DNA from 2 places in the Streptomyces sp. NPDC044061 genome. Region 2 is predicted to be linked to the other one. Evidence: riboswitches for the same ligand, from Rfam matches in the RefSeq annotation. Region 2 holds a riboswitch; the other holds the start of a gene.

Region 1 (3,398 bases), on a different contig from region 2:
TGGTGTCCCCGGGCTGGGCCAGCGCGAACAGGGCCGCCTGGTTCGCGGAGGCGCCGGAATGGGGCTGGACGTTGGCGTACTCGGCGCCGAACAGCTCCTTGATCCGGTCGATGGCGATCTGCTCGGCGACGTCGACGTGCTCGCAGCCGCCGTAGTAGCGGCGGCCCGGGTAGCCCTCGGCGTACTTGTTGGTCAGGACCGAGCCCTGGGCCTCCATCACCGCGAGCGGCGCGAAGTTCTCGGAGGCGATCATCTCCAGGGTGGACTGCTGGCGGCCGAGCTCGGCGTCGACCGCGGCGGCGATCTCCGGGTCCAGCTCGTGCAGGGACGTGTTCAGGACAGTCATACGGCTACGACTCCTCAGCCGGCGGTGTGGGCGGCGTACTCGTCGGCGGAGAGCAGGTCGGCCGGCTCCTCCGAGACGCGTACCTTGAACAGCCAGCCGCCCTCGAAGGGGGCGGAGTTCACCAGCGACGGGTCGTTGACGACGTCCTCGTTGATCTCGGTGATCTCACCGCTCACGGGCGAGTACAGGTCGGAGACCGACTTCGTCGACTCCAGCTCACCGCAGGTCTCGCCCGCCTCGACGGTGGAGCCGACCTCGGGGAGCTGGGCGTAGACCACATCGCCGAGCGCGTTGGCCGCGAACTCGGTGATGCCGACCGTCGAGACGCCGTCCTCGGCGGCCGACAGCCACTCGTGCTCCTTGCTGTAGCGCAGCTGCTGGGGGTTGCTCATGGCCTGAATTCTCCTGTACGCGGGGAGTGCTGGTGAATGAGGGACTGCTGGGACTGCTGATGAGCAGGTGAATGTGCGCGGAGTCACGTCCCGGGACGGACCGCGCCCAGTGTCTACTTCTGGCGCTTGTAGAACGGCAGCGCCACGACCTCGTACGGCTCGTGGCTCCCCCGGATGTCCACACCGACGCCCTCGGTGCCCGGCGCCGCGTGCGCCGCGTCGACGTACGCCATGGCGATCGGCTTGCCCAGGGTGGGGGAGGGTGCGCCGGAGGTGACCTCGCCGATCACCTGGCCGCCCGCGACGACGGGGTACCCGGCGCGCGGTACGCGACGGCCCTCGGCGACGAGGCCGACGAGGACGCGGGGCGGTGCGGCGGCGGCGCGCTCGGCGGCCTGCCGGAGCGCCTCGCGGCCCACGAAGTCGCCCTCCTTCTCGAACTTCACCACCCGGCCGAGCCCGGCGTCGAACGGCGTCAGCGAGGTGTTCAGCTCGTGCCCGTACAGCGGCATGCCCGCCTCGAGGCGCAGGGTGTCCCGGCAGGACAGGCCGCACGGCGCCAGGCCGACGCCCTCGCCCGCCTTGGTCAGCGCCTGCCACAGCTCGACCGCGTGCTCCGGCTTCACGAACAGCTCGAAGCCGTCCTCGCCGGTGTAGCCGGTGCGGGCGATCAGCGCGGGGACGCCGGCGACCGTGCCGGGCAGGCCCGCGTAGTACTTCAGGCCGTCCAGGTCGGCGTCCGTGAGGGACTTCAGGACGCCGGGGGACTCGGGACCCTGGACCGCGATCAGCGCGTAGGCGTCCCGGTCGTCGCGCACCTCGGCGTCGAAGCCCTCGGCGCGCTCGGTCAGCGCGTCCAGCACCACCTGGGCGTTGGAGGCGTTGGCCACGACCATGTACTCGGTCTCGCCGAGCCGGTAGACGATCAGGTCGTCCAGGATGCCGCCGTCGGCCCGGCAGATCATGGTGTAGCGGGCGCGCCCGACGCCGACGGAGGCGATGTTGCCCACCAGCGCGTGGTTCAGGAGGGCGGCCGCGTCGGCGCCGGTCACCGTGATCTCGCCCATGTGCGAGAGGTCGAAGAGACCGGCCTTGGTGCGCACCGCGAGGTGCTCGTCGCGCTCGGAGCCGTAGCGCAGGGGCATGTCCCAGCCGGCGAAGTCGGTCATCGTCGCACCGAGCGAGCGGTGCAGCGCGTCCAGCGCGGTATGACGGAGTCCAGTGGGTTCGGTACTGCTCATCGGTCGGTCGTCTCCCAGGGCAGGCATGGGGGCGGGCGAGGAACGTTCCTCCCCATCTGTCATCGGAACCTGAGAGGTTCGCCATGATCCTCGCAAGGAGTGGTCACGGCTTGCACCTTGGGTGGAGCCACTGTCGCAGCGGCCCGCTTTTCAGATGTGCCTCGCCCGCGCGGTAACGGGGACCTGAGAGATTCAAGGGAGGGACTTGCTCCTTCGGCGTCCCAGCGAAGCTGCTGGGAACTCTCCCGCGCGGATTCAAACGGCCGGTATGCAGTTGGCGCGCACATCATTGCACGCCACGACCCCACCCGTCAGGGCCGCATCTGTAACCGACCTGTGGCAGTACGCGTACCGAACCACTGGACACGGCGCATTACCTTCTCTTTACATTCGAAGGGCATGGGATCTGGCGAGCCCCAGGGGAGGACGATCACGGTGAACAGGACGACGGCCTACGCCGCCACCGACGGCATCGCGGTGCCCAACCAGCCATCCGCCCCGGCTCGCGAGCGCTGCGCGGACCGCCCGGCCCCGGTCGTGCGCGACCTGCGCGACCGCGTCGGCCGCGGCCCGCGCACCCTGCTGTTCGGCCCCCGCGACCTGGTGGTGGTCACCGGCCTGCCCGGCAGCGGCAAGTCCACGCTGATGCACCGCGCGGTGCCCGGCCACCGCGTCGACTCCCAGGACGCCCGCGACCGCTGGGCCGCCCGGGCGCCCCGCTTCCTTCCCTACGCGCTCTACCGCCCCCTGGTCCGCCTCGCCCACTACGCCGGACTGCGCCGCGCCCTGCGCACCGGCGAGGGGGTCGTCGTGCACGACTGCGGCACCCAGGCCTGGGTGCGCGCCTGGCTGGCCCGCGAGGCCCGCCGCCGCGGCGGCACCCTCCACCTGCTCCTCCTCGACGTCACGCCCGAGACCGCCCGGGAGGGCCAGCGCGAGCGCGGCCGCGGAGTGTCCCGGTACGCCTTCCGCCGCCACCGCCGTACGGCCGGCCGTCTGCTGCGCGCCGTGGAGCGGGGCGAGCTGCCCGCCGGCTGCGGCTCGGCGGTGCTGATGGACCGGGACGCCGCGGACGTCCTGCACCGCATCGGCTTCTCGGGCTGACCGGACCGGGCGCTGTCACAGACACCCGCTAGCCTTCGGATCCACAGCATGGTTCCCAGCAGGCGGTAGGCAGATGGACTTCCCGGCGGACTTTCCCGCGGACTTCCCCGCACAGACGCACCCCCACCCGCACGGCGGTTGGCCCGGCAACGAGCTGGAGGAGGTGCTCTCGGCCTCCCTCGGCACGCCCTCGGCGGGCGGCCGGATCCTCGAGGTCCTGGGCCGCAGCTTCGTCTGGGTACCCCTGCCCAACGGCGGCGGCCCGCACAGCGGCCCGCTGGACCTGCCCAGCATGGAGATCGACGGCCAGGTGTA
Region 2 (3,398 bases):
AGGACACCTACGACGTGGACATCCACGACCGGCTGCGGGTGGGCCTCGAGGTGCAGCGGCTCGCCGACCGGTGTGTGGGACGGTTGCGCGGTGCCGGGCTGTCGGGGCGGACCATCGTGCTGAAGGTGCGGCGGTACGACTTCTCGACGCTGACCCGCTCCGAGACGCTCCGGGGGCCCACCGACGATCCGGCGGTGGTCCGGGAGGCGGCCGCGCGGCTGCTGGAGTCCGTGGACACCACGGGCGGGGTGCGGCTGCTCGGCGTGGGCGTCTCCGGGCTCGCCGACTACACCCAGGAGGACCTGTTCGCGCAGTCGGCACAGCCGTCGGGGCCGGAGGAGGCGCAGGAGACGGCGGTGGCCGAGGCCGTGCAGGAGCCGCCGGAGCCCGTCGAACGGCAGTGGCGAGCCGGGCAGGACGTGTGGCACGCCGAGTGGGGCCACGGCTGGGTGCAGGGCAGCGGTCTGGGCCGGGTGACCGTGCGCTTCGAGACGCCTCTGTCGGAGCCGGGGCGGGTGCGGACGTTCCGGGTCGAGGATCCCGCGCTGGAGCCGGCCGAGCCGCTGCCGCTGGTTCCGGTGACCGACTCCGCCCGCCCGCCGGTCGGGACGGGCCCGGAGGCGGATCAGGACTCCTCCGTGCCCGCGAGCTTGCCGAAGTCGTGGTCCGGGAAGGCGGGAGGCGGGGCCACGTCCAGGCCGTAGTGGTGATAGAGCTGGAGTTCCTGTTCGGGGGAGAGGTGACGGCCCACGCCGAAGTCGGGGGCGTCCTTGATGAGGGCGCGCTCGAAGGGGACCCGGAGGGCGCCCTCGATCAGCTCGCTCGGCTCCAGCGGGACGAAGGCGTCCCGGGAGAACAGGCCGGTGCGTATGGCCGCCCACTCCGGCACGCCCGTCGCGTCGTCGAGGTACACCTCGTCGATGGTGCCGATCTTGGTGCCATTGCGGTCGAACGCCTTGCGGCCGATCAGGTTGCGCGGATCGATGTCGGTCTGCACGGTCCCTCTCCCTCCACTTGGTCGCAACTCATCCGTAAGCACTACAAAAGAGCACATTCACGGAGGCGGCCACTCGAAGGCTCGGGCGTTGACCTCGCTGGTAGGCTGACAGCGGCTGCTGACCCCGTGCGGGAGAGTCCTCCGATCACCTCGGAGGCGCCGAAGGAGCAAATCCTCCCCGGAATCTCTCAGGCTCACGTACCGCACGGACGAGGTCACTCTGGAAAGCAGGGCGGGTGTCGACGGCTTCCGCTCTCACCGACGGTGAAAGCCGGGACGCTGGGGCGCCCGGTGAAGCTCTCAGGTTGAGATGACAGAGGGGGAGGCCGTCGGGGTATCCGTACCGGGGTGCCCCTCGAAGGTCGCGTCAGACCAGGAGGCCTCCGCAATGACCGCCCATCGCACCCCGCTCTCCGAGCTCGAAGCAGGCATTCCCTTCGAGCAGCGCCACATCGGGCCCGACCAGGAGGCGCGGGCCAAGATGCTCGCGCACGTCGGATACGGCTCCCTCGACGAGCTGACCGCCGCCGCGGTCCCGGATGTGATCAAGAACGCCGACGCCCTGGACCTGCCGGGCGCCCGCACCGAGGCCGAGGTGCTGGCCGAGCTGCGCTCGCTCGCCGACCGCAACCAGGTCCTCGGCTCCATGATCGGGCTCGGCTACTACGGCACCTTCACCCCGCCCGTCATCCTGCGCAACGTCATGGAGAACCCGGCCTGGTACACGGCCTACACGCCGTACCAGCCGGAGATCTCGCAGGGCCGTCTGGAGGCCCTGCTGAACTTCCAGACCATGGTCGCCGAGCTGGCCGGCCTGCCCACCTCCGGCGCCTCCCTGCTGGACGAGGGCACCGCCGCGGCCGAGGCGATGGCGCTGTCCCGGCGCATGGGCAAGAACAAGAAGGGCCTGTTCCTGATCGACGCGGACGCCCTGCCGCAGACCGTCGCCGTCATCGAGACGCGTGCCGAGCCGACCGGCGTGGAGGTGGTCGTCGCCGACCTCAGCGAGGGCATCCCGGCCGACATCGCCGCGCGCGAGATCAACGGCGTGCTGATCCAGTACCCCGGCGCCTCCGGTGCCGTACGCGACATCAAGCCTGTCATCGACCAGGCGCACGAGCTGGGCGCCCTCGTCACCGTCGCCGCCGACCTGCTGGCGCTCGCCCTGCTGACCTCCCCGGGCGAGCTGGGCGCGGACATCGCCGTCGGCACGACCCAGCGCTTCGGTGTGCCGATGGGCTTCGGCGGGCCGCACGCGGGCTACATGGCGGTGCACGAGAAGTTCGCGCGCAGCCTGCCCGGCCGGCTCGTCGGTGTCTCCGTCGACGCCGACGGGCACAAGGCCTACCGCCTCGCCCTGCAGACCCGTGAGCAGCACATCCGCCGCGAGAAGGCCACCAGCAACATCTGCACCGCGCAGGTGCTGCTCGCCGTGATGGCCGGCATGTACGCGGTCTACCACGGCCCCGAGGGCCTCCGGACCATCGCCCGCCGCACCCACCGCTACGCCACGATCCTCGCCGAGGGCCTGAAGGCCGGCGGTGTCGAGATCCTCCACGGCGCCTACTTCGACACGCTGACCGCGCGGGTGCCGGGCAAGGCCGCCGAGGTCGTCGCCGCCGCCCGCGACAACGGCGTCAACCTGCGTCTGGTCGACGCCGACCACGTCTCCGTCGCCTGCGACGAGACCACCAACCGCGCCCAGGTGGGTGCCGTCCTCACCGCCTTCGGCGTGGCGGGCGACATCGAAGCGCTGGACGCGACGGCCGCGGACACCCTGCCCGAGGGTCTGCTCCGCTCCGACGACTACCTCACCCACCCGGTCTTCCAGGAGCACCGCTCCGAGACCGCGATGCTGCGCTACCTGCGCAAGCTGGCCGACCGCGACTACGCGCTCGACCGCGGCATGATCCCGCTGGGCTCCTGCACCATGAAGCTCAACGCGACCACCGAGATGGAGCCGGTCACCTGGCCCGAGTTCGGCCAGCTGCACCCCTTCGCGCCCGCCGAGCAGGCCGGGGGCTACCTCACGCTCATCCACGAGCTGGAGGACCGGCTCGCCGAGGTCACCGGCTACGACAAGGTCTCGCTCCAGCCGAACGCCGGTTCGCAGGGCGAGCTGGCCGGCCTGCTGGCCGTACGCGGCTACCACCGGGCCAACGGTGACGAGCAGCGGACCGTGTGCCTGATCCCGTCCTCAGCGCACGGCACCAACGCCGCCAGCGCCGTGATGGCCGGCATGAAGGTCGTCGTCGTCAAGACCGCCGAGGACGGCGAGATCGACGTCGAGGACCTGCGCGCCAAGATCGAGAAGCACCGCGACGAGCTCTCCGTGCTGATGATCACCTATCCGTCCACGCACGGCGTCTTCGAGGAGCACGTCGCCGACATCTGCGCCCAG

Evidence for each region. Region 2 has a riboswitch for glycine ahead of gcvP (aminomethyl-transferring glycine dehydrogenase). Riboswitches for the same ligand answer to the same signal wherever they lie in the genome.
Region 1: linked by a shared signal. The riboswitch ahead of gcvT (glycine cleavage system aminomethyltransferase GcvT) and the one ahead of gcvP (aminomethyl-transferring glycine dehydrogenase) in region 2 are both predicted to bind glycine.

Annotation. Positions count from the first base shown of each region.
Region 1 covers NZ_JBWKFL010000016.1:69,892-73,289, forward strand. The annotation lists gene glyA (serine hydroxymethyltransferase) at 1-346, opposite strand, end outside; gene gcvH (glycine cleavage system protein GcvH) at 361-738, opposite strand; gene gcvT (glycine cleavage system aminomethyltransferase GcvT) at 852-1,979, opposite strand; glycine riboswitch at 2,026-2,139, opposite strand; glycine riboswitch at 2,140-2,237, opposite strand; gene AC07CM_RS26015 (AAA family ATPase) at 2,415-3,083, shown strand; gene AC07CM_RS26020 (enhanced serine sensitivity protein SseB) at 3,157-3,398, shown strand, end outside.
Region 2 covers NZ_JBWKFL010000009.1:307,410-310,807, reverse strand. The annotation lists gene AC07CM_RS17565 (DNA polymerase IV) at 1-704, shown strand, start outside; gene AC07CM_RS17560 (PRC-barrel domain-containing protein) at 626-997, opposite strand; glycine riboswitch at 1,117-1,211, shown strand; gene gcvP (aminomethyl-transferring glycine dehydrogenase) at 1,386-3,398, shown strand, end outside.